2 regions of the Mesorhizobium sp. CO1-1-7 genome follow, and region 2 is predicted to be linked to the other one. Evidence: predicted binding sites of a transcription regulator. Region 2 holds the regulator's gene; the other holds the start of a gene.
The links. The regulator PhoB, encoded in region 2, activates phosphate uptake and scavenging genes when phosphate is short. The targets are predictions, from matches to a motif close to TGTCATNNANCTGTCAT.
Positions count from the first base shown of each region.

Region 1: a site for PhoB is predicted at 8,524-8,540, ahead of phnF (phosphonate metabolism transcriptional regulator PhnF). Genes of this name have one in related genera too.

Region 1 is NZ_JAIUHA010000010.1:278,786-293,665, forward strand. Features, by position in the region: gene LB516_RS22970 (UxaA family hydrolase) at 121-1,626, shown strand; gene LB516_RS22975 (aldo/keto reductase) at 1,687-2,685, shown strand; gene LB516_RS22980 (ABC transporter substrate-binding protein) at 3,016-4,008, shown strand; gene LB516_RS22985 (sugar ABC transporter ATP-binding protein) at 4,159-5,712, shown strand; gene LB516_RS22990 (ABC transporter permease) at 5,709-6,674, shown strand; gene LB516_RS22995 (zinc-binding alcohol dehydrogenase family protein) at 6,739-7,755, shown strand; gene phnF (phosphonate metabolism transcriptional regulator PhnF) at 7,758-8,507, opposite strand; gene phnG (phosphonate C-P lyase system protein PhnG) at 8,618-9,079, shown strand; gene phnH (phosphonate C-P lyase system protein PhnH) at 9,079-9,690, shown strand; gene LB516_RS23015 (carbon-phosphorus lyase complex subunit PhnI) at 9,692-10,804, shown strand; gene LB516_RS23020 (alpha-D-ribose 1-methylphosphonate 5-phosphate C-P-lyase PhnJ) at 10,801-11,712, shown strand; gene phnK (phosphonate C-P lyase system protein PhnK) at 11,709-12,485, shown strand; gene phnL (phosphonate C-P lyase system protein PhnL) at 12,805-13,512, shown strand; gene LB516_RS23035 (DapH/DapD/GlmU-related protein) at 13,509-14,147, shown strand; gene LB516_RS23040 (DUF1868 domain-containing protein) at 14,234-14,880, shown strand, end outside.
Region 2 is NZ_JAIUHA010000008.1:239,885-254,764, forward strand. Features, by position in the region: gene LB516_RS19385 (Crp/Fnr family transcriptional regulator) at 1-531, opposite strand, end outside; gene LB516_RS19390 (response regulator) at 604-1,053, shown strand; gene LB516_RS19395 (RNA polymerase sigma factor) at 1,099-1,650, opposite strand; gene LB516_RS19400 (NepR family anti-sigma factor) at 1,655-1,858, opposite strand; gene LB516_RS19405 (response regulator) at 2,075-2,869, shown strand; gene LB516_RS19410 (DUF1328 domain-containing protein) at 3,076-3,240, shown strand; gene LB516_RS19415 (sensor histidine kinase) at 3,428-4,462, shown strand; gene LB516_RS19420 (hypothetical protein) at 4,596-4,772, shown strand; gene LB516_RS19425 (hypothetical protein) at 4,937-5,263, shown strand; gene LB516_RS19430 (YMGG-like glycine zipper-containing protein) at 5,346-5,591, shown strand; gene LB516_RS19435 (CHASE domain-containing protein) at 5,683-7,305, opposite strand; gene LB516_RS19440 (ATP-binding cassette domain-containing protein) at 7,446-8,270, opposite strand; gene LB516_RS19445 (sugar ABC transporter permease) at 8,281-9,633, opposite strand; gene xylF (D-xylose ABC transporter substrate-binding protein) at 9,870-10,910, opposite strand; gene LB516_RS19455 (ROK family protein) at 11,176-12,411, shown strand; gene phoB (phosphate regulon transcriptional regulator PhoB) at 12,414-13,103, opposite strand; gene phoU (phosphate signaling complex protein PhoU) at 13,123-13,830, opposite strand; gene pstB (phosphate ABC transporter ATP-binding protein PstB) at 13,856-14,659, opposite strand; gene pstA (phosphate ABC transporter permease PstA) at 14,656-14,880, opposite strand, start outside.

The sequences.
Region 1 (14,880 bases), on a different contig from region 2:
CAAGGCGGAACCGCCGTGAAAAAACAATTGACGCAAAACTGTTTTTTCACGATAAAAGACATTAACTCTTAACAGGCGCGTGTCAATCCGCGCATCCCAGGATCACCCAGGAAACCGCCCGTGAACGTCTCGAATACCATTCTTCTGTCCCCCGCCGACAATGTCGCCGTTGCCAATGGGCGCATCGAGATCGGTACCGCCCTGCCGGGCGGCGCGCTCGCTGCCACCGTCATCGAGCCCGGCCACAAGGTGGCGATCAAGCCGATTGCCGCGGGTGAAGCCGTGGTCAAATACGCTCAGGCGATCGGTCGCGCCACGCAGGACATCGCGCCGGGCGAGCATGTCCATTCGCACAATCTGGTTTTCGAGGCCGGCCGCCTCCCTGTGGTGCCGCCAAGCGAGGCCGAGCATGCGACGGAGGCGGACCGCGCCCGGACATTCATGGGCTATCGCCGCGCCGACGGTCGCGCCGGCACCCGTAACTTCATCGGCATCATCGCCAGCGTCAATTGCTCGGCCACCGTCTGCCATTCGATCGCCGACACCGCCAACCGAACCCTTTTGCCGAAATATCCCGGCATCGATGGCTTCGTGCCCATCGTCCATGGCCAGGGTTGCGGCATGAGCGGCACCGGCGACGGCATGATGGTGCTGCACCGCACGCTGGCCGGCTATGCCCGCCACCCGAATTTCGGCGGCGTGCTGATGGTCGGGCTCGGCTGCGAGGTCAACCAGCTCACGCTTTACGGCCAGAAGGGTGCCGCCGCCGGCAAGCGCCACTTCAACATCCAGGATGCCGGCGGGTCGCGCAAATCGGTCGAAAAGGCGATGGGCGTGCTGGCCGAGATCGCCGAGGAAGTCGGTCAGTTGAAGCGCGAGCCGATCCCCGTCAGCGAGATCGTCGTCGGCCTGCAATGCGGCGGCTCCGATGGCATGTCGGGTATCACCGCCAATCCGGCGCTGGGTGCGGCCGTCGACATCCTCGCTGGCGTCGGCGGCATCGGCATCCTCTCCGAGACGACGGAAATCTATGGCGCCGAGCACCTGCTCGCCTATCGCGCCGCAAGCCCCGAGGTCGCCAAGAAGCTCGATGGCTACGTGAAATGGTGGGAGGATCACGTCGCCAAGCATGGCGCCTCGATCGACAACAATCCGTCGCCTGGCAACAAGCGCGGCGGCCTAACCACCATCCTGGAAAAGTCGCTGGGCGCGGTCGCCAAGGGCGGCCAGACGCCGCTTAACGGCGTCTTCGGCTACGCCGAGAAGGTCACCGGCAATGGGCTGGTGTTCATGGACACGCCCGGCTACGACCCGGTCTCTGCCACCGGTCAGGTCGCGGGCGGCGCCAATGTCATCGTCTTCACCACCGGCCGCGGCTCCTGCTTCGGCTGCCGGCCGACTCCCTCGATCAAGGTCGCCACCAACTCGACCATGTATCACCAGATGGAAGAGGACATGGACGTCAATTGCGGCGTCATCGCCTCCGGCGAAAAGACCATTGCCGGCATGGGCCGCGAGATCTTCGAACTGATCGTCGAGACGGCTTCGGGCCGCAAGACCAAGAGCGAGGATTTTGGCTACGGGGACAACGAATTCGTGCCCTGGCATCTCGGCGCGACGCTCTGATTTCGGTTGATATCTGATAGACTGCCCGGCCGGACAAGTGGCCGGGATGGGAGGTTGCGCATGGAAAAACGCCGCATCGGCCAGACCGCGTTGGAGGTCACCGAAGTCAGTTTCGGAGGCGCCGCGATCGGCGGCCTCTACCGGGCGTGTTCGCGCGAAGCGGCAATGGAAACGCTGCAGGGTGCCTGGGAGGCGGGCCTGCGCTATTTCGACACCGCGCCCTTCTACGGTTTCGGCCTGTCGGAACGGCGCTTCGGCGATTTCCTGCGCTACAAGCCACGTGATTCCTATGTGTTGTCGACCAAGGTCGGCCGCCTGCTTCACCCGGTGCCCGAAGATCAGGTGCCAGACCACTCCTATGTCGATCCGCTGCCCTTCGCGCTGGACTACGACTATTCCTATGACGGCATCATGCGCTCGGTCGAGTTCAGCTATGCGCGCCTTGGGCTAAACAGGATAGACATCCTGTTTGTCCACGATATCGGCGTTTACACGCACGGTGTCGAGAAAACCAAATTGCACTTTCGCCAGTTGATGGACGGCGGCCTCAAGGCGCTCGAGGAGCTGAAGCGGGCCGGCACCATTTCCGCCTACGGGCTCGGCGTCAATGAAGTCCAGATCTGCCTCGACGTGATGCGCCGCGCGCCGCTCGACTGCATCCTGCTCGCCAGCCGCTATTCCTTGCTCGACCGCAGCGCGGAAGCCGAATTGCTGCCGCTGTGCCGGGCGCAACGGACCTCGCTTGTCATTGGCGGGGTTTTCAACTCAGGCATATTGGCGACCGGGCCGGTGCAAGGGGCGCATTTCGACTACCAGCCCGCCAGCCGCGATGTTCTCGACCGTGTCGACGCCATGGAGAAGATCGCCGCTGAAAGTGGCTACCCGCTGCCTGCCGCCGCGTTCCAGTTTCCTTTGCACGAACCCGCGGTCGCCACTGTGCTGACCGGTACCGCAAGATTGGCAAACCTGACGCGCAACCTCGAACTGCTCGATATCGACGTGCCGGAGACGGACTATGCCAGGTATCGTCCCTACACGGTGGTGCAGGAACTGCATTGAAGCGCATCGTCGCGATGTGCACGGGCGCGCGACCCGCCTTCACGATGTCGCGATCCAGAGAAGAATGAACATTCCATGTTGACTGATCTATGGAATTAATATTCCATACCTTCACAGAACGGAAACGGGAGCGCCTGACCGCGACAAGGGGGAAGCCGCCGCTAGGGGAGTCATTGTCTGGAAGAACTGGCTGAAACACCGCTTGCATCGGCTGGATCGATGCACTATCAAAACGGTGCAACTGTTTTTTATTGATAAAGTTCTGTTTGGGCCACGCCTATCCGGACGGAGCTTCCGTTAACGTTCACCGGGCGACTTAGGGAGGATCCTATGAAATTCGTGACCAGCATTCTCAACCGCCGCGCCGTCATGGCACTGGCGGCAGCATCGATGCTCACCGGGGTCATGCATACCGCACCGGTTTCGGCGGCGGATGTGACCATCCCGATCATCGTCAAGGACACCACGTCCTTCTACTGGCAGATCGTTCTGGCCGGCGCCCGCAAGGCCGGCAAGGATCTCGGCATCAACGTGCCGGAACTCGGCGCTCAGGCCGAGACCGACGTCAATGGCCAGGTCTCGATCCTCGAGAACGCCGTCGCCAGCAACCCGGCCGCGATCGTGATCGCGCCCACCGAGTTCAAGGCGCTGGGCAAGCCGATCGATGAAGCGGCCGCCAAGGTCAAGGTCATCGGCATCGACTCCGGCGCCGACTCCAAGGCCTTCACCTCGTTCCTGACCACCGACAACGTGCAGGGCGGACGCGTCGCCGCGGACGGCCTTGCCGCCGCCATCGGCGCCGCCAATGGCGGCAAGATCGAGGGCGACGTCGCCCTGATCACCAACGCTCCCGGCGCCGGCTCGCTCGAACAGCGCAAGCAGGGCTTCACCGAGCAGCTCAAGGCAAAATATCCCGGCCTGAAACTGGTCGCCGACAAATACGCCGACGGCCAGGCCACCACCGGCCTCAACATCGCCACCGACCTGATCACCGCCAATCCGAACCTCAAGGGCATCTTCGCCTCCAACCTGATCATGGCGCAGGGCGTCGGACAGGCCGTCGCCGAGAACAACCTTGGCGGCAAGCTGGCGCTGGTCGGCTTCGACAGCGACGAGAAGCTGATCAAGTTCCTCAACGACGGCGTCATTTCCGCCCTCGTCGTCCAGGATCCCTACCGGATGGGCTATGACGGCATCAAGACCGCGCTCGCCGCCTCGAAGGGCGAGAAGGTCGAGGCCAATGTCGACACCGGCGCCAATCTGGTGACCAAGGCCAATATGAAGGACCCCAAGATCGACGCGCTGCTCAATCCCAAGCTCTAAGCAGCCGGCGTTCAAACCGCTTCCGGGGCCAGAGGCCCCGGAAGCATCCGCCGCCAAAGCGGCTTGGCGATCAGCCCGTTTGGCCTTCGCCTGAAAGACGACCGCAGCCTCGCCGAATGCCAACCGCGAGGCCAATCTGGGAGGATTGTCATGACGCCGACGGCGCAGGAACTGCATCCGGCCCCCGTGCTGGAACCCGGCAGGACCATCCTCGAACTGCGCGGGCTGGAAAAACGCTACCCCGGCACCCACGCGCTGAAGCCGGTCAATCTCGCCTTCAAGTCAGGCGAAATCCACGCCATCGTCGGCGAGAACGGCGCCGGCAAATCGACCCTCATCAAACTCCTGACCGGCGTCATGCCGCGCACCTCTGGCGAGGTCCTCTGGGAAGGCCAGCCGGCTGCCTTGGCGACGCCGCATGAAGCGATGGCGCTCGGCATCAATGCCGTGCACCAGGAAGTCGTGCTGTGCCGTCACCTGACGGTCGCCGCCAACATGTTCCTTGGCGAGGAAAATTCCCGTTTCGGCATCCTGCAGCAGCGCGCCATGGTCAGGGAAGCGCAGACGATCATCGACGATCTCGGCTTCGACCTGCCGGCGCATGTCGTGCTGGGTGATCTCACCATCGGCCAGCAACAGCTGATCGCCGCTGCCCGCGCCACGGTGCGCGGCACCAAATTCCTGATCTTCGACGAACCCACGGCCTACCTCACCCGCAAGGAGGCCGACCAGCTTTTCACGCTGATCCGGCGCCTGAAGGGTGAAGGCGTGACGATCATCTACATCAGCCATCGCATGGAGGAGGTCTTCGAACTCGCCGACCGGGTTTCCGTGCTGCGCGACGGCACGCTGGTCGGCACACGCAATATCGCCGAGACCAATGATGCCGAGCTGGTCAAGATGATGATCAACCGCTCTATCGAACAGGTCTATCACAAGGAGCATTTCACGCCGGGCGCTCCGATCGTCGAAACAAGGAACCTGTCGGGCAAAGGCTTCGAGAACATCTCGATGACGGTGCGTGCCGGTGAGATCGTCGGCCTCTACGGACTGATCGGCGCCGGCCGCAGCGAGTTCGTCACCTCGCTCTATGGACGTCACAAGAAGTCGGCCGGCCAGATCCTGTGGGAAGGCAAGGACGTCCAGATCAACTCCGAGCACGACGCCATCAAGCTCGGCATGGCACTGGCGCCGGAAAGCCGCCGCGACCAAGGCCTTTGCCTCAATTTGCCGGTTGGCCTCAACCTCAATTTGCCGATCTACAAGCGCATCTCCAGCAATCTGTTGATCTCGAACGCGAAAGAGAAGGCCGAGGCCGACCGTCAGATCGCCGGCCTGAGGATCAAGACGCCGACGCGCGGGGCGCTGGCGTCGAGCCTTTCGGGCGGCAACCAGCAGAAGATCGTCATCGGCAAATGGCTGGCGCACGGCGCCAAGCTGTTCATCTTCGACGAACCGACGGTCGGCGTCGATGTCGGCACCAAGGCGGAGATCTATCGCCTGTTCGGCGAGCTGTTGTCGAAGGGCGCCGGCATCATCCTGATCTCGTCCTATTTGCCGGAGGTCTACGAACTGGCCGACACGCTGCACGTGTTCCGGCGCGGCAAGCTGGTGGCCACGCACGGGTTCCACACCGCCAGTCACGAGGACATTCTCACGCAGGCGCTCGCCGAGAAACAAGAAAAACTGGGAGGACAGACATGAGCATCGAGGCGATCCCCGCCGAAAAACCGAAGCGCAACTACAACGTCCTGTTCGGGCTGACGCTGCTGGCGCTGCTGGTGCTGCTCTGGATCGTCCTGTCCCTGGCGACGCCAAGCTTCGCCTCGGGCAACAACATCGCCAATCTTCTGCGGCAGGGCTCGATGATCGCCATCATGGCGGTCGGCCAGACCTTCGTCATCATTACCGGCGGCATCGATCTGTCGGTCGGCGCGGTGGTCGGCTTCGCCACCGTCGTCGTCGCCATGCTGATCAATGCCGGCGTTCCGATCGCGGTCGCCATCCTGATCACCTTGCTCGTCGGTGTCGCCATCGGCCTTTTCCATGGCTTCGGCATCGTCAAGATGGGCTTGCCGCCGTTCATCATCACGCTGGCGACGCTGACCTCGCTGCGCGGCATCGGCCTTTTGATGACCAACGGCAACTCGATCAACATCAACAGCGACAGCTTTACCGCCTTCTCGCGCAATTCCTTTATCGGCATCCCCAATTTGTTCTGGATGGTGATCCTGGTGGGTGTGCCCGCCTATGTCTTCCTGCATCACAGCCGTTGGGGCCGCTACCTCTTTTCGGTCGGCTCCAACGCCGAGGCCTCGCGCCTGTCCGGCGTCAATGTCCAGCGCACCATCTACATGGCTTACACGCTGTCCGGCCTGTGCGCGGCCTTCGTCGGCGTGCTGCTCGCCGCCCGCATCGGCATCGGCAACCCGACCCAGGCCGAGGGCTGGGAACTGCAGGCGATCGCCTCTTCGGTCATCGGCGGCACCTCGCTGTTCGGCGCGGTCGGCTCGGTGCACGGGCCGCTGCTTGGCGCCTTCATCCTGGCCACCATCAACAACGGCGCCAACCTGCTCAACGTCAACTCGTTCTGGCAGCGCATCATCACCGGCGCGCTGATCATCATCATCGTCTACTTCGACGGACTGCGCCGCCGCGGCAAATGACGCATTCCAATCGATCGCCGGCCTGGCGCGGGCCGGCGATTTCTTGAACAGACTGGATCAAAGCATGAAAGCCGTCGTCTGCCGCTCGCCCGGCGACCTTGCTGTCGAAGACCACCCGGCTCCCGGCGCCCCACCTCCCGGCTGGGCTCTGGTGGCGGTCAGCCATGTTGGCATCTGCGGCACCGACTACCATATCTTCGAGGGCAAGCACCCTTTCCTCGCCTATCCCCGCATCATGGGCCACGAAGTCTCCGGCACAGTGATCGAGCGGGGCGAAGGCGTCGACCTCGCCCTTGGCGAACCGGTGATCATCAACCCCTACCTTTCCTGCGGCAAATGCATCGCCTGCCGGCACGGCAAGCCCAATTGCTGTGTCAGGATCGAAGTGCTCGGCGTGCACCGCGACGGCGCGATGTGCGAACAGATCCTGGTGCCGGCTAAGAATCTCTATCCCACCAACGGCCTGTCGCTCGCCGACACCGCCGCCGTCGAATTCCTGGCCATCGGGGCGCATGCCGTCCGGCGCGCCCGGGCCGAGCCTGGCGCCCGCACCCTGGTCATCGGCGCCGGCCCGATCGGGCTCGGCACCGCCATCTTCGCCCGCATTGCCGGGTTGGATGTGACACTTCTCGATATGAGCACCGAAAGACTGGTCTTCGCGGCGAGTGAACTCGGCTTTTCGATTCTCGACGGCTCGCAAGGACCCGTGTCCGATCTGGTGCGTGATGCGACCGACGGCGAAGGCTTCGACGTAGTCTTCGACGCCACCGGCAACACGCGATCGGTTCAATCTGCCTTTGCCCACGTCGCGCATGGCGGAGCGCTGGTGCTGGTCAGCGTCGTCAAGGACGATATTGTTTTTTCCGATCCCGAGTTCCACAAGCGAGAAATGACATTGATCGGCAGCCGCAATGCGTTGCGCGCCGACTTCGACCATGTCGCGGCCTCGATCCGCAACGGTGCCGTGCCGTTGGCCAAGCTTGTCACCCACCGCACCACGCTGGCCGATACGCCAGGAGATCTCGCACGCTGGGCGCATGAAAAGTCGGGCCTGATCAAGGCCGTGATCGAGATCGGATAGCCCTACAGCGCCGACAGCTTCAACTCCACCCGCTCGGCCGGAAAACGCGACTCCGAAAACTGGATTGGCTGGCCGTCAGGCGTGACGTTGACCGCAACCGTGACCAGCACGATGGCGCCCGGCTGCAGATCGAGATCGGTGAGATCGGCGGCGTCCGCATGGCGTGCCGAGAGCACGGTCGATTGCCTGAGATAATCGTCGATACCGAAACGTGCGAGCGAGGCGGTGATAGAACCGGTTTGCGCCATCGCCTTGTCGATGCCGGCAAAGCGCCGGGCATCGAACCATCCAGCGGCGCGCGACACTGGCCGTCCGTCAGCCTCGCCGCGTGTTTCCAACCGGATCACCTCGGCACCCCTGGCAAGGCCAAGGCCTTCGGCCACGCGCTGGCTGGCGGGCTCGACCGACGAAGCGAGCAGCACGATGTGCCGTTCCGACGTCTGCCCCTGCAGGCCGGCCGAAAAGCGTGTCCGCGCGCCAATCGGATAGGACAGCCGCTTGCGTGACAGGACGAAGGTGCCGCGTCCCTGCTCGGCCCGCAGCACGCCCTCCTGCACGAGGGCCGATATGGCGCTGCGTACGGTGTGACGGTTGACGCCGTAGCGCTCGGCCAGCGCGACTTCGGGCGGCAGCGCGGCGTTTTCGGCGAAATCGCCGGCGGCGATGGATTGCAGGATCCTGTCGGCGATCTGGCGCCACAGTGAGACGCCGCTGCGCCGCTCGATGCTGTCGGCCACATCATGCCCGATCATGTTTTGCCCCCCGGCCTGTCACGCACCCGTCATGGACTCGCGTTAGGTAACATGTATATTTGTATAGTTGTCTATATCAATAGACAAATTTAGCTGAGAGGAAGTTGGCGATGCGAGGACAGGAAGGCCGCGACCAGGCCGAGCGCAAGGCCGCCATGGCGACGCTGGCGCAATCGAGCGGCGACGACATCGTCCGGCTCTGGAACGAGTCCGGCCTGCCTTCGCAAGCCGAACTTCTGCGCGGTCCCGAGACGGGCCTTGTCACGCTTCGTGGCCGCATCGGCGGCGGCGGCGCGCCCTTCAATGTCGGCGAGGCGACCGTCACGCGTGCTACTGTCCGGCTGCCATCCGGGCAGGTCGGCCATTGTTACGCGCTTGGCCGCGACAAGCAGAAGGCGAAGCTGGGAGCAATAGCCGACGCGCTCTGGCAGGACCCTGCCCGCCGCACCGAGGTCGAGACCAGGCTCATTACGCCTTTACGCTCGGCTCTCACCGCTGCCCAGGAAAAACGCCGCGCCGAGACGGCGGCAACGAAGGTGGATTTCTTCACCATGGTTCGCGGAGAAGATTGATGGATATCGCTGCGCAATCGATCGAGGGCGGTTTCGCCGATCCGGTCTTCAACGCTCAGACCGTGTTTCGGGCCGTCATGGATGCCATGGCGCGGCCGGGCAGTGTCCACCCCTTGCCACCCCTGGCCCGCCCGCCGGCTCCGCTCTCGGCGACGTCGGGCGCCGTAGCACTGGCGCTATGCGACAACGACACGCCGCTCTGGCTCGACCCTGCCCTGCATGCCTCCGCCGCGATCGGGTCCTGGCTTGGTTTCCACACAGGCGCGCCGCTGGCCAACACGCCGGCCGACGCGCATTTCGCGTTTGTTGCCACGCCGGCCGAGATGATGGCGCTCGACGGTTTTTCGCAGGGCACGCAGGATTATCCCGACCGATCGACGACGCTGATCCTGCAGGTCGGCGATCTCACTTCAGGGACCCCGCTCTTGCTGGAAGGCCCGGGCATCGAAACCAGCGCCACGATCGCGCCGGTACAGATGCCGCGCCATTTCGTCGAGCAGTGGAAGCAGAATATCAGGCGCTTTCCGCGCGGCGTCGACATCATCCTCGCCACATCGGACGGCATAGCCTGCCTGCCGCGCACGACGCGCATCAAGACGATGGAGGTGTAAGATGTATGTCGCGGTAAAAGGCGGCGAGGCCGCCATTGCCAACGCCCACAGCCTGCTCGCCGATCGCCGGCGCGGCGACCGCTCGGTGCCCGCACTTCGCCTCGACCAGATCGTCGAACAGCTGGCGCTCGGCGTCGACAGGGTGATGAGCGAAGGCTCGCTCTATGACCGTGAACTGGCCGCACTCGCCATCGTCCAGGCACGCGGCGACATGATCGAGGCGATCTTCCTGGTGCGCGCCTACCGCACAACGCTGCCGCGCTTCGGCTACAGCAAGCCGATCGACACCGGCTGCATGCTGGTCGAACGGCGCGTCTCGGCGACCTACAAGGATCTGCCAGGCGGCCAGTTGCTCGGTCCGACCTTCGACTACACGCATCGGTTGCTCGATCCTGAACTTGCCGCTGGGGCCGATGTCGCCGATCCCTTGCAGCGCGAGACGGAAGCGCAGCCAATGCCGCGCGTCTCGGCGATCCTCGCCCGTGAAGGCCTGATCGAGCCCGATGGCCAGATGCCGCAGGACCATGTGCCCGGCGACATCACCCGCGAGCCGCTGGAATTCCCGATGGCGCGCGACATCCGCCTGCAGGCACTGTCGCGCGGCGACGAGGGTTTTCTGCTGGCGCTCGGCTATTCCACCCAGCGCGGCTATGCCCGCAACCATCCCTTCGTCGGCGAAATCCGCATCGGCGAGGTCGAACTGGAACTCGACGTTCCCGAACTGCCCTTCGCCGTGCCGCTCGGCACGGTGCGCGTCACCGAATGCCAGATGGTCAACCAGTTCAAGGGCTCGGCCAAGGCGCCGCCGCAATTCACCCGCGGCTACGGCCTCGTCTTCGGCCAGAGCGAACGCAAGGCGATGGCCATGGCACTCTGCGACCGGGCCCTGCGCGCCGCGGAGCTCGGCGAGGATATCGTCGCCGCCGCCCAGGACGAGGAGTTCGTCATCTCGCACTCCGACAATGTCCAGGCCACCGGCTTCGTCGAGCACCTGAAGCTGCCGCACTACGTCGACTTCCAGGCCGAACTCGATCTCGTACGTCGCATGCGCGCCGAGTACGAAGCACGCGAAAATCCAGCGAAGGCGGAAGAAAAAAAGGAGGCAGCGGAATGACTGCGCAACCGACCGACATCGCCACCTACAACTTCGCCTATCTCGACGAGCAGACCAAGCGGATGATCCGCCGCGCGATCCTCAAGGGGATCGCCATTCCGGGCTACCAGGTGCCGTTCGCCTCGCGCGAAATGCCGATGCCCTATGGCTGGGGCACTGGCGGCGTCCAGGTCACCGCGTCGATCATCGGCCCCGACGATGTGCTGAAGGTCATCGACCAGGGCGCCGACGACACCACCAATGCCGTGTCGATCCGCGCTTTCTTCAAGAAAGTCGCTAACGTCGCGGTGACGACCGACACCGCCACCGCCACCATCATCCAGACCCGCCACCGCATCCCCGAACATCCGCTCACGGCGGGCCAGGTGCTGGTCTACCAGGTGCCGATCCCCGAACCGCTGCGCTTCCTCGAGCCGCGCGAGACCGAAACGCGGAAAATGCATGCGCTGGAGGAATACGGCCTCATGCATGTGAAGCTCTATGAGGATATCGCCAAGCACGGCCGCATCGCCACCACCTATGCCTATCCGGTCAAGATCGAGGGCCGCTATGTGATGGACCCGTCGCCGACACCGAAATTCGACAATCCCAAGATGCACCGCTCGCCGGCCCTGCAGCTGTTCGGCGCCGGCCGCGAAAAGCGCATCTACGCCGTGCCGCCCTTCACCGATGTGGTGAGCCTCGACTTCGAGGATCATCCGTTCGAGGTGCAGACTTTCGATCAGCCCTGCGCGCTATGCGCGGCCGAGAATGTCTATCTCGACGAGGTCATCCTCGACGACCATGGCGGCCACATGTTCGTCTGCTCCGACACCGATTATTGCGAGAAGCGGCGCGCCGACGGCCATCGCGGCCACCTCGCCCCCGAAACCGACCTTGCCGCAGGAAACATGGAGCCGGCGCAATGACCGACGAACCGCTGCTGCGCGTCTCGGCGCTCTCCAAGTTCTATGGCTCGCGGGTCGGCTGCGACAATGTCTCCTTCGACCTGTGGCCGGGCGAGGTTCTGGCGGTCGTCGGCGAGTCCGGCTCCGGCAAGACGACGCTGCTCAACTGCCTGTCGACGCGGCTGCTGCCTTCCTCCGGCACCGCCAGCTACCGCATGCGCGACGGCCAGTTCCGCGAGCTCTACCGCATGAGCGAGGCCGAGCGCCGCTTCCTGATGCGCACCGACTGGGGCTTTGTCCATCAGAACCCAGCCGACGGCCTGCGCATGACGGTCTCGGCCGGCGCCAATGTCGGCGAACGGCTGATGGCGGTCGGCGACCGCCACTACGGCAAGATCCGCGCCACCGCGGTCGACTGGCTGTCGCGCGTCGAGATCGAGGAAGACCGCATCGACGACGAACCGCGCGCCTTTTCCGGCGGCATGCGTCAGCGGCTGCAGATCGCCCGCAATCTCGTCACCGGGCCAAGGCTGGTGTTCATGGATGAGCCTACAGGTGGCCTCGACGTCTCGGTGCAGGCCCGCCTGCTCGACCTGTTGCGCGGCCTTGTCACCGATCTCGGCCTTGCCGCGATCGTCGTCACCCACGACCTCGCGGTGGCGCGGCTTCTGTCGCAGCGCATGATGGTGATGAAGGATGGCCGCGTCGTCGAAAGCGGCCTCACCGACCGCGTCCTCGACGACCCGCGCGCGCCCTACACGCAATTGCTCGTATCCTCGATTTTGCAGGTGTGATGATGGCGCCAGGCCACCACCCGCTGCCAAGCGAATTTTTCAACGTTGGCGATTGGCGAAACCGCCCGACACAGCCCCTTCTCCCCGTCACTATACGGGGAGAAGTGCCCGGCAGGGCGATGAGGGGCGGCGCTGACCTGGCGGGAACGTGCGTTGCGGACGCATCTGTCGTCCCGACACCTTCGCCCTGCGCAAAGCAACTGCTCAGCCGGACCTCGGCGCTGCCCCTCATTGTCCTGCCGGACATTTCTCCCCGTATAGTGACGGGGAGAAAGAGCCGCATCCTCCCGCCGACCGATCACAATCGGAGAACCTTCTGATGCCGACCCCACTCGTTGTTTCCGACGTTGCCAAAAGCTTCACCATGCATCTGCGCGACGGCATCAAACTCCCTGTCGTCGCGGGTGTCTCGTTCTCGATCAAGGCGGGCGAATGCACCGTGCTCGGTGGTCCGTCCGGCGCCGGCAAGAGCTCGATCCTGAAGATGCTCTACGGCAACTACGCCGTCGACGAAGGCCAAATCATCGTCAGGCACGAGGACGGACTGATCGACCTCGCCCATGCCAGCCCGCGCACCGTGCTTGCCGTACGCCGGCAAACGATCGGCTATGTCAGCCAGTTCCTGCGCACCGTGCCGCGCGTCTCGGCTCTCGACGTCGTCGCCGAGCCACTGGTTGAACGCGGCGAGGAGCGCGAGGCAGCCCGAGCCAAGGCACGCGCGTTGCTGGCCCAGCTCAACCTGCCGGAAAAACTCTGGATGCTGCCACCGGCAACCTTCTCGGGCGGCGAGCAGCAGCGTGTCAACATCGCGCGCGGCTTCATCACTGAGCACCCCATCCTGCTGCTCGACGAGCCGACCGCATCGCTCGATGCGACGAACCGCGACGTGGTGATCGAACTCATCGCCGCCAAGAAGGCGGCGGGCGTCGCCCTGCTCGGCATCTTCCACGATCACGATGTGCGCGAGGCGGTGGCCGACCGCATCATCGACGTCACCGCCTTCGCTCCGGGAAAAATCGCCGCATGACCAGGAAGCTATCGGAGACGCCGCTGGTTCACCCGACGGCGGAGGTCCACAACTCGACACTCGGCCGCTGGACCGAGATCGCCGACCGCAGCCGGGTTTCGGAAAGCGAGCTCGGCGACTATTCCTACATGATGCAGGACTGCGCGATCTGGTGCGCGACGATCGGCAAGTTTGCCAACATCGCCGCCAGCGTCCGCCTCAATGCCACCAACCACCCGACCTGGCGGCCGACGCTGCACCACTTCACCTACCGCGCCTCCGACTATTGGGACGATGCCGAGCATGAGAGCGAATTCTTCGCCGAGCGCCGCGCCAAGCGCGTCAGCATCGGCCACGACACCTGGCTCGGCCACGGCTCGACCGTCCTGCCCGGCGTCACCGTCGGCGACGGCGCCGCCGTTGGCGCCGGCGCGGTCGTCTCGAAGGACGTCGCGCCCTACACGATCGTCGCCGGCGTACCGGCAAAACCGATCCGCGAGCGCTTCGACCGCCGCACCGCCGAGCGCTACCAAACGCTTGCCTGGTGGGATTGGGATCACGCAAGGCTGCGCGCCGCGCTCGATGATTTTCGGGAGCTGACGGCCGAAGCGTTTTTGGAGAAATACGAAGAACGTGCATCGGGCAAAGAGGCATAGCCCTCGCATCATCGTCATATCGCCGGCTTGTTCATATCCTTGACACAGGACTCGGACAGGACGCGATCTCCTTCAAGGAGATCGCCATGCTCGACACCCTCAGACCCTCGCTCGCCGGATTCTTTGCCGGCTCCAATCCGGCGTTGCCGGCGCATCTCGGCACGCGCTACGACTCGTCAGGCAACTTCCTCCTCGAGCCGGGCAACACCGTCGTCAGCCATCTGGTCAGCGGCTCGCCTTCGGAAGCGGTGGTGTTGGCTGTCCGCGAGAAGATGCTGGCAATGCCTGATGCCGACCTCCTCGCCTTCACGCCCGTTTCCAGCCTGCACATGACCCTTTTCCAGGGCATAATCGAATATCGCCGTCGCCTGCCCTTCTGGCCGCCGGACGTGCCGCTCGACACCAGCATCGACGCCATGACCCGCCTCTATCTGGAGCGCCTGAAGGAGTTCCAGGGCTTCGGTCCTTTCAACATCAAGGTTGTCGAGATCCTGCCGACCGGCCTCACCGTTGCCGGCGCGACCGACGAGGATGCGCGCATCATGCGTGCATGGCGCGATGCGCTCGCGGTGCCGTTTGGCTACCGGCATCCCGATCACGACACCTACGTCTTCCACATCACCTTCGCCTATCAGATCCAGCGCTTTGATGATGATAGGGCCGCCGCGTGGCAGGCGCTGTTTGACGGTTGCCTGGCGCTTTTCGCGCGCCAGGCGCCGGTGATCGAGATCAA
Region 2 (14,880 bases):
GGCGCGGCTGGCGATGAAGGCGACAAGATAGGCGGCGCGTTCGATTGCGCTGCGGCGGCCGACACTGAGCAGGTTCTCGTCCAGCATCCGCTCTTCACGCGAAGCGATCCAGGTGATGTCGTAGGCGAGGCCCGGATGGTTGCGGTAGATCTCGAGCAGATTGTCGCGTTCGAACACGCAAAGCAGCATTGGCGACAGCGCCTCGACGGAATGCTGCATTTCCCCCATGACGCTGCCTTGCAGACCGATGAGATCGCCGGGCATGAGGTAATTGAGGATCTGCCGGCGGCCGTCCTGCAGCAGCTTGTAGCGGAACGCCCAGCCGGACAGCACAGTGTAGAGATGCGCGCTGTGGCTTCCTTCCACGAGAACCGTGGCACCCTTGTCGACCGCGAGTTCTCCCTTCTTGAACTTGCTGATGAAGGCCAGCTCCGGCTTCTCGAACTCCCGGAACACCGGCAGGGACCGCAACGGGCATTGCTCGCAGGGGTATTGACGGCTTGAGGAAGAGCGCCCGGTCTGGCTCGGCATTTCGACCCCCTTGCGAATGCCTGCCGTGAGCAGGTCTGTTTTTGCGTGTTGCCGAGATCGGCCTGTCGGCGGATGTCTTTTTTAAATGACAACACACCAAATTGCGATCATGACTCCCGGCGTTTCAAGGAGCAATTGCCTGTGCCCCAATTACTTGATGGATTGCGCATTCTTGTCCTGGAGGATGAGTTCCTCATCGCCATGGATGTCGAGCAACTCTGCCGTGACCACGGTGCAGGCGAGGTGGTGGTTGCCCGCGATTTGGCCGAGGTCGATGGCCGGAAGGTCGCGAAGGATTTCGACGCGGCCATTGTCGACCTGATGCTGGGTGGCGCCTCGACGCTCGAATTTGCCGCAGGCCTTCGTGAGACCGGCGTCCCGTTCGTGTTTGCGTCCGGTTATTCGGATGCGGATGAGATCAAGGCGTCCTTCCCGGGGGTGAGGCTGGTCACCAAGCCCTATTCGGGCGAAGACCTCGTCGAGGCCGTGGCGCTGGCCTATGGTCGCGGCTCCCCTGGCTGAGACTGACGCGACAACGTCCGAATCGCCGTTATGCGGCCCCGCATTTCAATGCGCAGCCGTTCCCGTGACCTGAGCCGAAATCGCGTCGGGGCCATACTCGTCCTCACCTGAGATTTTCAGGATTTCCTGCAGGCGCGTGCGGGCCCTGCTGACGCGGCTTTTGATCGTTCCGACCGCGCACCCGCAGATTTCGGCGGCCTCCTCATAAGAAAAACCCGATGCGCCGATCAGGATGATGGCTTCGCGCTGGTCCTCCGGCAATTGCTCGAGTGCCCCGCGAAAATCCTTGAGGTCGAGCTGGCCGTGCTGGGCCGGGTGCACTGCAAGCCGGGCCGTCATGATGCCGTCGCTGTCCTGCACCTCGCGACCGCGCTTGCGCATTTGCGAATAGAATTCATTGCGCAGTATCGTGAAAAGCCATGCCTTGAGGTTGGTGCCGGGCTGGAAGCTTTCATGCTTGTCCCAGGCCTTGACCAACGTTTCCTGAACGAGGTCATCGGCCTTGTCGGCATTCTGCGTCAGCGACACGGCAAAGGCCCGCAAGCTCGGGATCGCCCCAAGCAGATCGGTCTTGAAGCCTTGGGAGACCGCTGCCATGTCCCTAGTCCTTCTTCTGTGCGGGTTCGGCCTGTTCCAGTTGGCTGAGCAACTGGGCGAAGCGATCCGGCACATTGTCGGAGACCAGCTCGTCGTAATATTGTTTGAGTTTGCGTCCGATTTCGGAATTCGGCCCTAACGGATCGCCGTCGCCGTTCCGGCGCCTGCCCGTGACGCCAGCCAGAATATCTTTGGTCATGTCCTTCATTTCGCCCTTTATTTCCCAGAACTCAAGCCGCTCACAACACAACACAAGGCAAGCGGCACCCTCGTCTGGTTGCCCATCCCGGCACTAAAACGCCATTGCCGGTGATTCGTTCCATATCGGCGGAACTTTTTCAGAAAAGCGGCGTTGTTCCCACGGGGCTTGCAATCGGCATAGCCTGGAATCCGTTCAACGCGTCATCTGAGGGAGACGTCTATTATGAGCTTGTCCGCCACCATCGCTCCGCATCTGCCGTTCCTGCGGCGCTTTTCGCGTGCCGTCTCGGGATCGCAGGAGAGCGGCGACGCGCTGGTCGCCGCGATGCTTGAGGCGATCATTGCCGATGTCGACATCTTCCCCGAGGCGTCGAGTGACCGGATCGCACTATACAAGGTTTTCGCCAAGCTCTTCACATCGGTTGCCATCCGCGTTCCGCAAGAGCAGACACAGGCGGGCTGGGAACAGCGCGCGGCCGCCAATCTCAATGCGATCGCGCCGCTTCCCCGCCAGGCCTTCCTGCTGGTTGCCGTCGAAGGTTTCAGCGAGGACGAGGCGGCCGAGATCCTCGATGTCGGCGACCAGCAGTTCTCCGAGCTGCTTGCCCAGGCAAGCAACGAGATTTCCCGTCAGGTGGCGACCGACGTGCTGATCATCGAGGATGAGCCGCTCATTGCCATGGATATAGAGGAGATGGTCGAGAGCCTCGGCCATCGGGTGGTGGGCACGGCGCGCACCCATGCCGAAGCGGTGACGATGTTCGGCAAGACCCGACCGAAGATGGTGCTGGCCGACATCCAGCTCGCCGACGGCAGCTCGGGCATCGAGGCGGTGAACGAAATCCTCTCGTCAACATCGGTGCCGGTAATCTTCATCACCGCTTTTCCCGAGCGTCTGCTGACCGGAGAGCGTCCGGAGCCTGCTTTCCTCGTGACCAAGCCGTTCAATCCCGACATGGTGAAGGCGCTGATCAGCCAGGCGCTCTTCTTCGACCGGCAGGCCAAGGCCGCTGCATAAATCGCGGCCTCCGCGAGCCGGACAAGGACATAAAAGGCCACTGGGTGCGATGCATTCGGTGGCCTTCTTGACAAGCCGGATCGGCCGCCAGCGAATTTCCAGCCCGCGCTGCCTGGAACGGTTTGCAAGCATCGGCTTTTTCGGCGAATGGTGGAACAAACCGCATTTACCCACGTTTTCACCGTATCATTGGAAGGAGATGAACCATGCTTTACTGGGCGCTCGTATTTCTCGTCGTGGCGATTATTGCCGGCGCGCTTGGTTTCGGCGGCATCGCCGGCACATCCGCCGGTATCGCGCAGATATTGTTCTTCATCTTCCTCGCGTTCCTGGTCATTTCGCTTTTGGCCGGCCTTTTCAGACGGGCGTGAGCCTGGCGGCTGAATAGAGGAACACTGGAAGCCGCACCCCTCAAACGGTTTCCAGCCACCGCCGGGCGGTGTCCTTTACTGGACGCCGTCCGGCGGACCGCTTTAGGAAGGGTGGTTGTCCCGATTCATTTGGAACCGATGTGGCAGGTGAGCGGTTCAGTCTGAGTTGGGGTGGACAGGTTGACCGATGCGCTCGAGGACTTCAGATAGAGAGGAAGGCGCACGGGGCGATGAAGTGATCGCCATGCATCCGGCCGAGAGCGGCATGCAGCTTGGCCGGGCTCTTCTCCACGCGCTCCACAATGCCGGCATTTCCGTCCTCTATCAGGATCGTGAGATGAAGACCGTATGGGCCCGCAACATGCGCGCCCCTTGGGCCTCCGACGATGTCGATGGCAACGGCATTTTGCCGACGGCGCAGACCGACCGCATCGGCGCCGCCAAGCGCGATGTGATCGCGACCGGCAATCCCCAGCGCCTTGAAATCAGTGTTCCGGTCGAGAATGGCGTTCGCTGGTTTCAGATTTGGGTCGATGCCGACCGAGGCGACGATGGCGATGTACAGGGCGTCGTCACCACCATGGTCGAGACGACCGAGCAAAAGCGGCGTGAACAGACGTTGACGACGCTGCTGCGGGAAGTCAGCCATCGCTCGAAGAACCTCCTGGCGATCATCCAGAGCATCGCGACCCAGACCGGCCGCTATTCCGACGGCATCGGCGATTTCCTGACGCGCTTCCGCGGCCGGCTGCAGTCGCTGGCCTCCTCCCAGGATCTGGTGACATCCTCCAATTGGCGAGGGGCAGCCCTTCATGAACTGGTGGCGGGCCAGGTCGGCCGCTATGGCGCGAACCCGTCGCACAGCCTCCGTTTTCGTGGCGCCAATCCTTACCTCAATCCCAACGCCGCACTGCATATCGGGCTGGCGATGCATGAACTTGCCGTCAACTCGTTGAGCTACGGTGCCCTGTCCCGGCCGGATGGCTTCGTCGAGGTTACCGCCCAACTCGACGCTGCTGCCACGGGGGAGGTTGCGCTGTCGCTGACATGGGCCGAAACGATAGAAGCCAATCGCGGTGGCGGCGGTCAACGGCGCTTCGGAAGCGTTGCGTTGGAGCGGGTGGTGCCGGCATCCCTGAACGGAACCGCGAACCTGGATATCGGCGAGGGCCATCTCGAATATCGCCTTGTCGTGCCGCACAGCAATTTCGAGACGCAGTGAGAGCCTGGCAAACAACAATCCTTAACCGGCTGTTCACCATAAGCGCGGATGCTGTTTTTCCCAGATACCGTCGGAACCTGCCCCGCCTTCGGAGATTGTTGGCAGGCTCGAAGCACGGTACGGGAGGAATGTCTTGACGATTGCCGACATGAACAGATTGGAACAAGCCGCCCGTGTTTCGATGGGCGAATTTCTGGAATCCGAACCCTCCATGGAGGCACTCCCTGAAGCAGGTAGGGGGTTGATGAAGGGGATCGTTCTTGCCGCGGCCGCGATCATGGTGCTGGCCATTTTCTGGCAGTTGACCTGACTAAATCTGCTCTCCTCTCCGTCGCGCCAATTGAAGTCGCCGGGCAGGCTAACGCCGCAGCGTGAGGAGCCGCAGTTTTCTCCGAACTATTCGCGTAACGCTGTTGGAATGACAGGAACTTTTTGACGATGCCGGCCGTTAATGCGGCCAGAGGAACATCTGTCATGGAACACATAGCCGCGTTGCTGCTGGTGATCGGTTGCTCGAACACGATGGCCGAATGTCGGGAATTGCAGGTCCCTGTCAGTGTTTTTGCGACTGCTGACGAATGCACCGCTGAGCGCCCCTTCGCGATGGGCGACGTGCAGGGGCAGGCGCAGCATGTCGTCGCCAAATGCCTCGCGGTCGATCCCGCCCTGGAGGACGACTACGATCAGATTGTCTGGAAGGTGCGGCCAGATGGTAGTCTTGACGCTTCGTTGGCCGTATCCAACGTCGTCATGGCATCGAACACGAACCGCCCAGAAAAAGACGACCTTAGCCAACAATAAATTGCAGCAGCAAAGGCCGTCGTTTCGTGCTAAATGGCGGTTGGAGCTTACCAAAGTGTGGACACAAGTGAGGAGTGACTCTATGCGGAAAATACTTATTGCCATGGTTGCGGTGGTTGCCGTCAGCGGCTGTACCTCGACCGAGCAGGACGTCGTCGGCGGCGGCTTGATCGGCGCGGGCGTGGGTGGGTTGGTCGGCGGCGGCAAGGGTGCCTTGATCGGCGCGGCCGTCGGTGCCGGTTCCGGCCTGCTGGTTCGCAACCTGCGCAACGGCTACTGCCAGTATCGCGACCATCGCGGCCGGATCTACACGGCCCGCTGCAACTGATTCAGCGATAACAAGTCAAAATCCGGAGGCCCCTGGGCCTCCGGATTTTCGTGGCTGGGAGTCGGCCGCTAGGGCCGCTGACGGGTGGGTTTCAGCCGGCCAGTGGAATTTTGATTTCCACCTTGAGGCCATCGGCCTGAAAATCGCGTCTGATCGTGCCGCGCAGCTCGCGCGTGACATTGAGATCGATCAGCTTGGTGCCGAATCCCGTCCGCGATGGCGCCTCTACCCTCTTCTTCCCCGCCTCCCGCCAGTTCAGCGCCAGCGTCCGCTCGCGCCCCCGCCCTTCCAGCGACCAGTTCACCTTGAGAGCGCCAACGAAATTGCCGGCTTCGCCGTATTTCAGCGCGTTGGTGGCGAGTTCATGAAAGGTCAGCCCAAGCGCCTGCGTCGTTGTTTCATCGAGCAGCACCTCCGGGCCTGACAGGAGCCCGTCCGGCAATTCCTTGCCGAACACCTGGCCAAGCTCGATGCGCAGCAGATCGGCAAGGTCGGCTTTCTGCCAGCGCGAGCGCGTCAACATATCCTGCGAGGCGGCCATCGCCTGCAGCCTGGCCGAGAAGGAAGCGGAAAACTCATTGACGTCGGTTGCCCGCGAAGCCGTCTGCCGCGCGATCGCCAGCACCCTGGTGATGGAGTTCTTGATGCGATGCTTCATCTCCTGCAGCATCAGGTCCTTTTCGAGCAGGCTTTTTTCCGTCGTCTCGTGCAAGGCCGACACCGCGTCATAGGCTCGCTCCTGATAGCGCGCCACCAGCGCGATGGCGCCTGCCAGGAGCAGGCCGAACAGCCCCAGCATCACGGGGATGGCGCGCGAAGAGGGTTGCGAGAAGGCGCTGGTTGGCCTGAACAATACCGTCCAAGGGCGTCCCGCCACGGTCATCTTGCGGGTGACCAGCAGCCGGTCTCCCAGGGATGACGCCGGTGGCGTCTCCGAGCGGAACAACAGGTTGTCGCCGTTCACCGCTCCATCATAGATCTCGGTGTTGACCGGCAGCAGCGGCGCACGGCTGAGCGCGATCTGGAACAGGTCCCGGGCCCGAAAGGCCGCATAGAGAAAGCCGGCGGTCGAGGACCGCGATGCGTTGATGACCTCCGGTGCGGTTTCCACATTGAGCCGCACATAGACCAGGAAGCCCGTGAAAGTCTGCGCCACGCCCGTGCCCTGGCCGAGTTGGACCAGCCCGCTCGCATGCTGCTGGTCGTCGGCCATGGCTTTTTCGATCGCCGCACGCCGCACCGGCTCACTGAACATGTCGTAGCCGATGATGGTCTGGTTGGACGGATCGAGCGGCTCGAAAAGCGCGATCGGCGTGCGCCAGGCCTGCGTCGTATCCGGATAGACCGGATGACTGGCGCCGAAATCGTGGAGGGTGTCGCGTTCCACCGCTGCCTCGTCGCCCGTCCTGACCAGCCGCAGGAAGCCGATGCCTCGCAGGCCGGCGAAATTGTTGTCGACATCCAGCGCCTTGAAGAATGCCTTGAACTCGTTCTGGGAAATATCGCCGTTGCGTGCGTCGAACAGGGCCTGTGTCGAGCGCAGCAGCGACAGGTGCAGGTCGATGCGGCTCTCGATCCGGTTGAGGGCGTCATCGGCCGCCCCTTCGAACTTGATGCGGGCGGCTTCCTGCGTCGCGAAATAAGCGAACCCCGCCATGGTCATGCTGATCAGTGCAACGGCAATGAACGCGACGATTGGAAAAAGCTTCTTCAACGGATGATGCGGTCCATGAGCAAAACAGGACCTTTTATGGGCAAGTCGCCGGGCCAACACAATGGTCAGGCCACACCATCGTGATCACTGGCATATCACGTGACCGGCAACGGGGCGTGCCCGAAGCGGCCTGACCGGCCTCAGGCGGCGATCTTCAGCGCGCCCGGCCCCGGTATGGCACCTGGAGGACATTTGCCCAGGATGATCATCCCAAGCACCTCGTCCTGCGTGACGTCAGTCGTGCGGGCGGTACCGACCACCTGGCCATTCTTCATCACGCAGACACGGTCGGCCAGCTCGAACACGTCGTGGATGTCGTGGCTGATCAGGAAGATGCCGATGCCATCGGATTTGAGCTGCCTGACCAACTCGCCGACCTGGGCGGTTTCCTGGGGCCCAAGTGCCGCCGTCGGCTCGTCCATGATCAGGATGCGGGCATTGAACAGGATCGCGCGGGCGATCGCCACCGATTGCCGCTGACCGCCTGACAGCTTGATCACCGGCTCCTTGAAGCGCTGGAAGCGGGGATTGAGCCGCCCCATCACCTTGCGCGCCTCGGCCTCCATGGCGAGGTCGTCGAGCGTGCCCCAGGCGGTCATCAGTTCGCGGCCGAGGAACAGGTTGGCGGCGGCATCGACATTGTCGGCCAGCGCCAGCGTCTGGTAGATCGTCTCGATACCGTATTTCTTGGCGTCGCGCGGGTTGGAAATCGCTGCCTCCTCGCCATTGACGAAGATCTGGCCCGCATCGCGCTTGTAGGCGCCGGACAGGATCTTGATCAGCGTCGACTTGCCGGCGCCGTTGTGGCCGAGCAGTGCCACGACCTCGCCGGGGAAAAGATCGATCGAGGCGTCGTCGACGGCGCGGATGCCGCCGAAGGCGATCGAGATGTTGCGCATGTCGACCAGCGGCGTGCCAGTGGGCGCAGTTGTGAGGGCCCTTACGGGAGCGGTTTTGTCAGCCATGGTCGTATCCCTAAACCCGCTTACGATAGACGGTGTCGAGCCAGACGGCGATGACCAGCACGGCGCCGACGACGATGCTCTGCAACGGCGAATCGACACCGAGCAGCACCATGCCCGACTGCAGCGACTGCATCAGCAATGCACCGAGCATGGCGCCGATGATGGTTCCCGAGCCGCCGGCAAGCGAGGTGCCGCCGATGACGGCCGCGGCAATGACCAGCAGCTCATCCAATGTTCCCAGCACATTGGTGGACGAGTTCTGCCGGGCCGACGAAATGGCGGCGGCGATCGTGGCCAGCACGCCCATGATCATGAACACCTTCATGGTGATCCAGCGCGTGTTGATGCCGGCGAGATTGGCCGCTTCCGGATTGCCGCCGATAGCAAAGACATAACGGCCGAAACGGGTGCGGTTGGTGATGAAGGTCATGACCAGACCGACGGCGACCGCCATCAGCACCGGTATGGCGATGCCGTGGGCGATGAACAGCCCGCCCTCCGGCACGGTGATGTTGTTGGCGGCCGCGTACCGGTTCACGATCCCGATCGGCCATGGATAGGAGTTGGCTAGCCAGACCGCGCCCATGATGACGGCGCAGGTGACGACGCCGAGCAGCGTCTCGGCCCAGATCGGCCGCAGGGGGAAGCGGAAGCGCTTGCGCTGGACCCGCCCGTTGAACAGCGCGAACACGACGGCCAGGCAGGCGACGATGCCGACGACCCAGCTCCAGGTGGCGCCGATCGATCCGGCCGGTCCGCCGCCCATAAGCTGGAACGTGGCGTCGAGCGGTGCCACCGTCTGGCCTGACGTGACCCACCAGGCGGCGCCGCGCCAGACCAGCAGGCCACCCAGCGTGACGATGAAGGCCGGCACTTCGAGATAGGCGATGACGAAGCCCTGGAAGGCGCCGATCAAAAGCCCGAGCGCCAGACCGATGACCAGTGCCAGGACCCAGATCCATGGGTTGCCGAGCTCAAGTCCTACGAACCGAACCAGGAAATGTACCTGCGCAAAGCCCATGACCATGCCGATCAAGCCCTCGGCGGAACCGACGGACAGGTCGATGTTGCGCATGACGATGACCAGCACCATGCCGCAGGCCATGATGGCGACCGCGGACGTCTGCACCGACAGGTTCCACAGATTGCGTGGCGTGAGGAACGTGCGGCTGTCGAAATCGAGCGGATTGACGCCAAGACGCAGGCTCGAAATCATATGCAGCGCGACCCAGATCAGCAGCAGCGCGCCGATCATGCCGAGCATGCGGGTATCGATCTCGGTCGCCTTCAGGAAACGCGCGACCGCGCCGAGTTCCGACGCACGCGCCGTATCGGCCTGCGAGGTTGAGGTCGTGTCGGTCATGATGTCCTCCCAGCGGCTTGCCGTCTGACGCGGAGCCGGACCAGAGCCCAGAAGTTAGCCGCCAGCGGCGGAAACACAAATCTTGTCGGGAAAACGCCGCGGCTTGGAAGCAATTCCAGGAAAAGTGCGTAAGGGTTTTTGTCCGGAATTGCGAAGACAAGAAAATTGGAACGGCCAGTGTTCAGAACACTGACCGTTCCACGCCGCGGCGTTTCCGACTTTTCAGGCGATCAAGCTCAGTTGCAGGCCGCGACGCTGCCCGCGGCAACGCCCGTGCAGACTTCGTCCTTCTTGATCCAGCCGGCGTCGATGACGAGGTTGAGATTGTCCTTGGTGATGGCCACCGGGGTCAGGAACAGCGACTTGACGGTGTTGCCGCCAGGCGTCGTGAAGTCCTTCACGCCGGCGATGTCGGTCATCTTCTTGCCGTCGGCGAGTTGCGAGGCGATCTCGGCGGCGTTCTTGCCGAGTTCGCGCGCGTCCTTCCACACCGACACGGTCTGGGTGCCGAGCGCGATGCGGTTGAGCGCGGCGTGGTCGCCGTCCTGGCCGGAGACCGGCACGGTGCCGGCGAGCCCCTGCGCCGTCAGCGCCGCGACGACGCCGCCGGCGGTGCCGTCATTGGCGGCGACCACGGCGTCCACCTTGTTGTCGTTGGCGGTGAGGAACTGTTCCATGTTCTTCTGGGCGTTGGCGGGCAGCCAGCCGTCCGTATAGGCTTCGCCGACATTCTTGATCTTGCCGCTGTCTATGGCCGTCTTCAGCAATTCCATCGAGCCCGAGAACAGGAAGTCGGCATTCGGATCGGCGCCGGAGCCCTTGATGAAGACGTAATTGCCCTCAGGCTTCACCTTGAACACTTCGCGGGCCTGCATGCGGCCAACTTCCTTGTTGTCGAAGGTCAGGTAGAAGACGTCCTTGTTCTCGATCAGGCGGTCATAGCCGACGACCGGAATGCCCTCGTCGAGCGCCTTCTGTACCGCCGGGCCGATGGCCGACGCGTCCTGCGCCAGGATGATCAGCGAATTGGCACCCTGCGAAATCAGGCTCTCGACATCGGTCAGCTGCTTGCCGGGATTGGACTGCGCATCGGCGGAAATGTACTTGTCGCCCGCGGCCTCGATCGCCTTCTTCATGGCCGCCTCGTCGGTCTTCCAGCGCTCCTCCTGGAAGTTGGACCACGACACGCCGATGACCTTGTCCTTTGCCTGCGCGACCGACGCCAGCGTCAGCGACATGGCGACACCCGCCAGAATGGCGACTGTGAATCTCTTCATGATATCCTCCCTGCGCCCGCGTGTGGCGCGACCAAACTGGCCCTAAGGCCGGCACAAAGGCCCTAATTTTTTCGAGCCTCGAAAAAACACTGGTCCATCGCCGGAACACTGTCAACATCGATTCTGACGGATTTTGAGGTGCCGGAAGCCTTTTTTCGAGCCCCGCAATAAATAAATGACAGCCCCAGCCGCTTCTGCCAGTATTCGACCCGTGCCGGAGGTGTTCGAGGGGGCGTCAAGAACCGCGGCGACGGGGAGGGAAATCATGTCGGTCGGAATCCGCCACGACGATCTGCGCCGGCGCAACCGCGCAATGGTGATTGGAGCCGTGCGCCGGGGTGGCCAGCCCTCGCGCACTGAGATCGCCGCCACCACCGCCCTGAGCCACTCGACCATATCGGCGATATCAGCCGACCTGATCGGCGAAGGTATCCTGAGCGAAGGCAAGCCGAACGAGGCCGGCTCACTGAAACGCGGCCGGCCGCAGGTGGGCCTTTGTCTCAACCCCGAGGCCGCGGCGGTCATGACCGTGGTGCTGTCGCTGAATTTCCTCTCCGTCGCCGTCATCGACTACGCCGGCCAGGTGATATCGGAGGAGCAGCGCCGGCTGGACACGCTGACCATGTCGCGCGAGGCGCTGATCGGCGAATGCGTGGCCATCGTCCGGCGCCGCCTCGAGGATCCCGACCTCGATGTCGCCAGCATTGCCCGCATCGCGCTGGCGATCCAGGGCATCACCGACACCGAGGCGCGCGCCATGCTGTGGTCGCCGATCACGCCGCAGACGGACATTGCCTTCGCCGATATACTCGAAGCCGAATTCGGCATCCCCGCCACCATGGAGAACGACTGCAACATGATGGCTGTGGCGCTGCGCTGGCGCGACCCCGAGCGCTACCGCGACGACTTCATCGCCATCCTGCTCTCGCACGGCATCGGCATGGGCCTAGTGCTGAAGGGCGAGCTGTTCACCGGCACCCATTCCTCAGGCGGCGAGTTCGGCCACATGATCCATCGCCCCGGCGGCGCGCTCTGCCGCTGCGGGCGGCGCGGCTGCGTCGAGGCCTATGCCGGCAACTATGCCATCTGGCGTAATGCAGGACAGATGGGTGAGGACGCCAAACCGGTCGACGTCAGCGACGCCGACATGCGCGCATTGGCGGCCACGGCGCGCGAAAGAGACGGACCGGAGCGCGAGGCCTATCGCAAGGCCGGCGAGGCGCTGGGCTATGGCCTTGGCAGCTTGTTCGCGCTGATCGATCCGGCGCCGGTTGCGATGGTCGGCGTCAGCGCCGCCGCCTTCGATCTGATCGAGCCGGCCTTGCGTGAGGCCATCGCCCAGACCGCCGGCGGCCAGCATTCGACGTCGATTTCCTTCGATACAGAGCCGAACGAATTGCCGCTGATCCGCGAGGGCTGCGCCATGCGCGCGCTCACCTTCGTCGACCAGGAGATCTTCGCGCCGGGCGTGCAGGTGAGATCCGGCAAGAACGTGGCCTGATCTCAATCCTCGCGGATTGCGTAGCCCGCGCCACGGATGGTGCGTATCACATCGGGCATGCGGCCATTGTTGACCGCCTTGCGCAGGCGGCCGACATGCACATCCACGGTGCGCTCGTCGATGTAGATCGTCTCGCCCCAGACATTGTCGAGCAACTGGCTGCGCGAGAACACGCGGCCGGGATGGCGCATCATGAATTCGAGCAGCCGGAACTCGGTCGGTCCGAGCCGGATCTCGCTCTTCTTGCGATAGACCCGGTGCGATTCGCGGTCGAGCACGATGTCACCGACCTTGAGCACGCTGGACAGCACTTCCGGCTTGGCGCGGCGCAGCAGCGCCTTGACCCGGGCCATGAATTCCGGCGTCGAGAACGGCTTGACCAGATAGTCGTCGGCGCCGGTCGAGAGGCCGCGCACGCGGTCGCTCTCCTCGCCGCGCGCCGTCAGCATGATGATCGGCAATCGCTCCGTCTCGGGCCGCATGCGCAGGCGCCGACAGAGTTCGATGCCGGAAACCGCCGGCACCATCCAGTCGAGCACCAGGAGGTCGGGCACGTTTTCCTGGAGGCGTATCTCGGCTTCGTCGCCGCGTGTCACCACCTCGACCTGGTAACCCTCGGACTCCAGGTTGTAGCGGAGGAGCACGCCCAGCGGCTCCTCGTCCTCCACCACCATGATGCGTGGCGCGATCATCGATCGATCATCCCTGCCGTCAAGCCGCCGGCACCGACATCGCCGTCTCGTCCTGCTTCGGACGGTTGGCGGGCAGTTGCGTGCCGGTCAGCACATAATACGCATTCTCGGCGATGTTGGTCACATGGTCGCCGATGCGTTCGAGATTCTTGGCGGAGAACAAAAGATGCGTGCAAGCCGTGATGTTGCGGGGATCCTCCATCATGTAGGTCAGGAGTTCGCGGAAGACCGAAGTGTATTTGACGTCGATGCGTTCGTCGTCATTCCTGAGCTTGGCGAGGGCGGCGGCATCGCCGGCCGCATATTCCTCGACGACGCCCTGCACCTGGATCAGCACCAGCTGCGCCATGGAGTCGATGGAATGCGACAGGTCGCGCGGCGTGGCGGTGAGGCCGACCGAGCCGACGCGCTTGGCGATGTTCTTGGCAAGGTCGCCGATGCGTTCGAGATCGCCCGCCATGCGGATCGAGCCGACGACATGACGCAGATCGTCGGCCATCGGCTGGCGCTTGGCGATCAGGGTGATGGCGCGATCATCGAGTTCGCGCTGGCGCGCGTCCATGATGGCGTCGTCGGAGACCACGCGCTGTGCCAGCGCGTTGTCGGAATTCAGCAGCGCCTTGGTGGCGCCGCCGACCATCGTGCCGGCGAGATCGCCCATGTCGCTGATCAGCCTGCTGATCTGTCCGAGATCCTCGTCGAAGGCTGCGACTGTGTGTTCGGCCATGATCCTGGTCCTCGTATGCGTGAGATCAGCCGAAGCGGCCGGTGATGTAGTCCTGCGTGCGCTTCTCGCGAGGCGACGTGAAGATTTTCTCGGTTTTGTCGAATTCGACCAGCTCGCCCAGATACATGAAAGCCGTCTGCTTCGACACGCGCGCGGCCTGCTGCATGTTGTGGGTGACGATGACGATCGTGTAGTCGGCCTGCAACTCGTCGATCAATTCCTCGATCTTGGCGGTCGACAATGGGTCGAGCGCCGAGGCCGGTTCGTCGAGCAGGATGACCTCCGGCTTGACCGCCACGGTGCGGGCGATGCAAAGCCGCTGCTGCTGGCCGCCCGACAGGCTGAGGCCGCTGGCATTGAGCTTGTCCTTGACCTCGTTCCACAGCGCGGCGCGTTTCAACGCCTGCTCGACACGGCCGTCCATCTCGGCCTTGCCGATCTTCTCATAGAGCCGGACGCCGAACGCGATATTCTCATAGATCGACATCGGGAACGGCGTCGGCTTCTGGAACACCATGCCGATCTTGGTGCGCAACAGGTTGAGGTCCTGCGAGCGGTCGAGAACGTTCTGGCCGTCGAGCAGCACCTGACCCTCGGCGGTCTGCTTGGGGTAGAGCTCGTAGATGCGGTTGAAGACGCGCAGCAGCGTCGACTTTCCGCAACCCGACGGTCCGATGAAGGCCGTCACGCTGCGCTCGGGCAGCGACAAGGTGATGTCTTTCAGCGCCTTCGACTGGCCGTAGTAGAAATTGAGGTTCTTGACCTCGATCTTCGCCTTGGCGGCTGCCTCTGTCGCAATCGTCATGTCTGGAGACAACATCTGGCTCATTTGTCCTCTCTGCGTCCGGTCAGGCTGCGCGCAAAGATGCTGAGCGCGAGAACCGTCAATGTGATTATGAGTGCGCCGGTCCACGCCAGTTGCTGCCACTCCTCGTAAGGGCTGAGAGCGAACTGGAAGATGGTCACCGGCAGGCTGGCCATCGGCGCATTGAGATTGCTCGACCAGAACTGGTTGTTGAGCGCTGTGAAGAGTAGCGGCGCCGTCTCGCC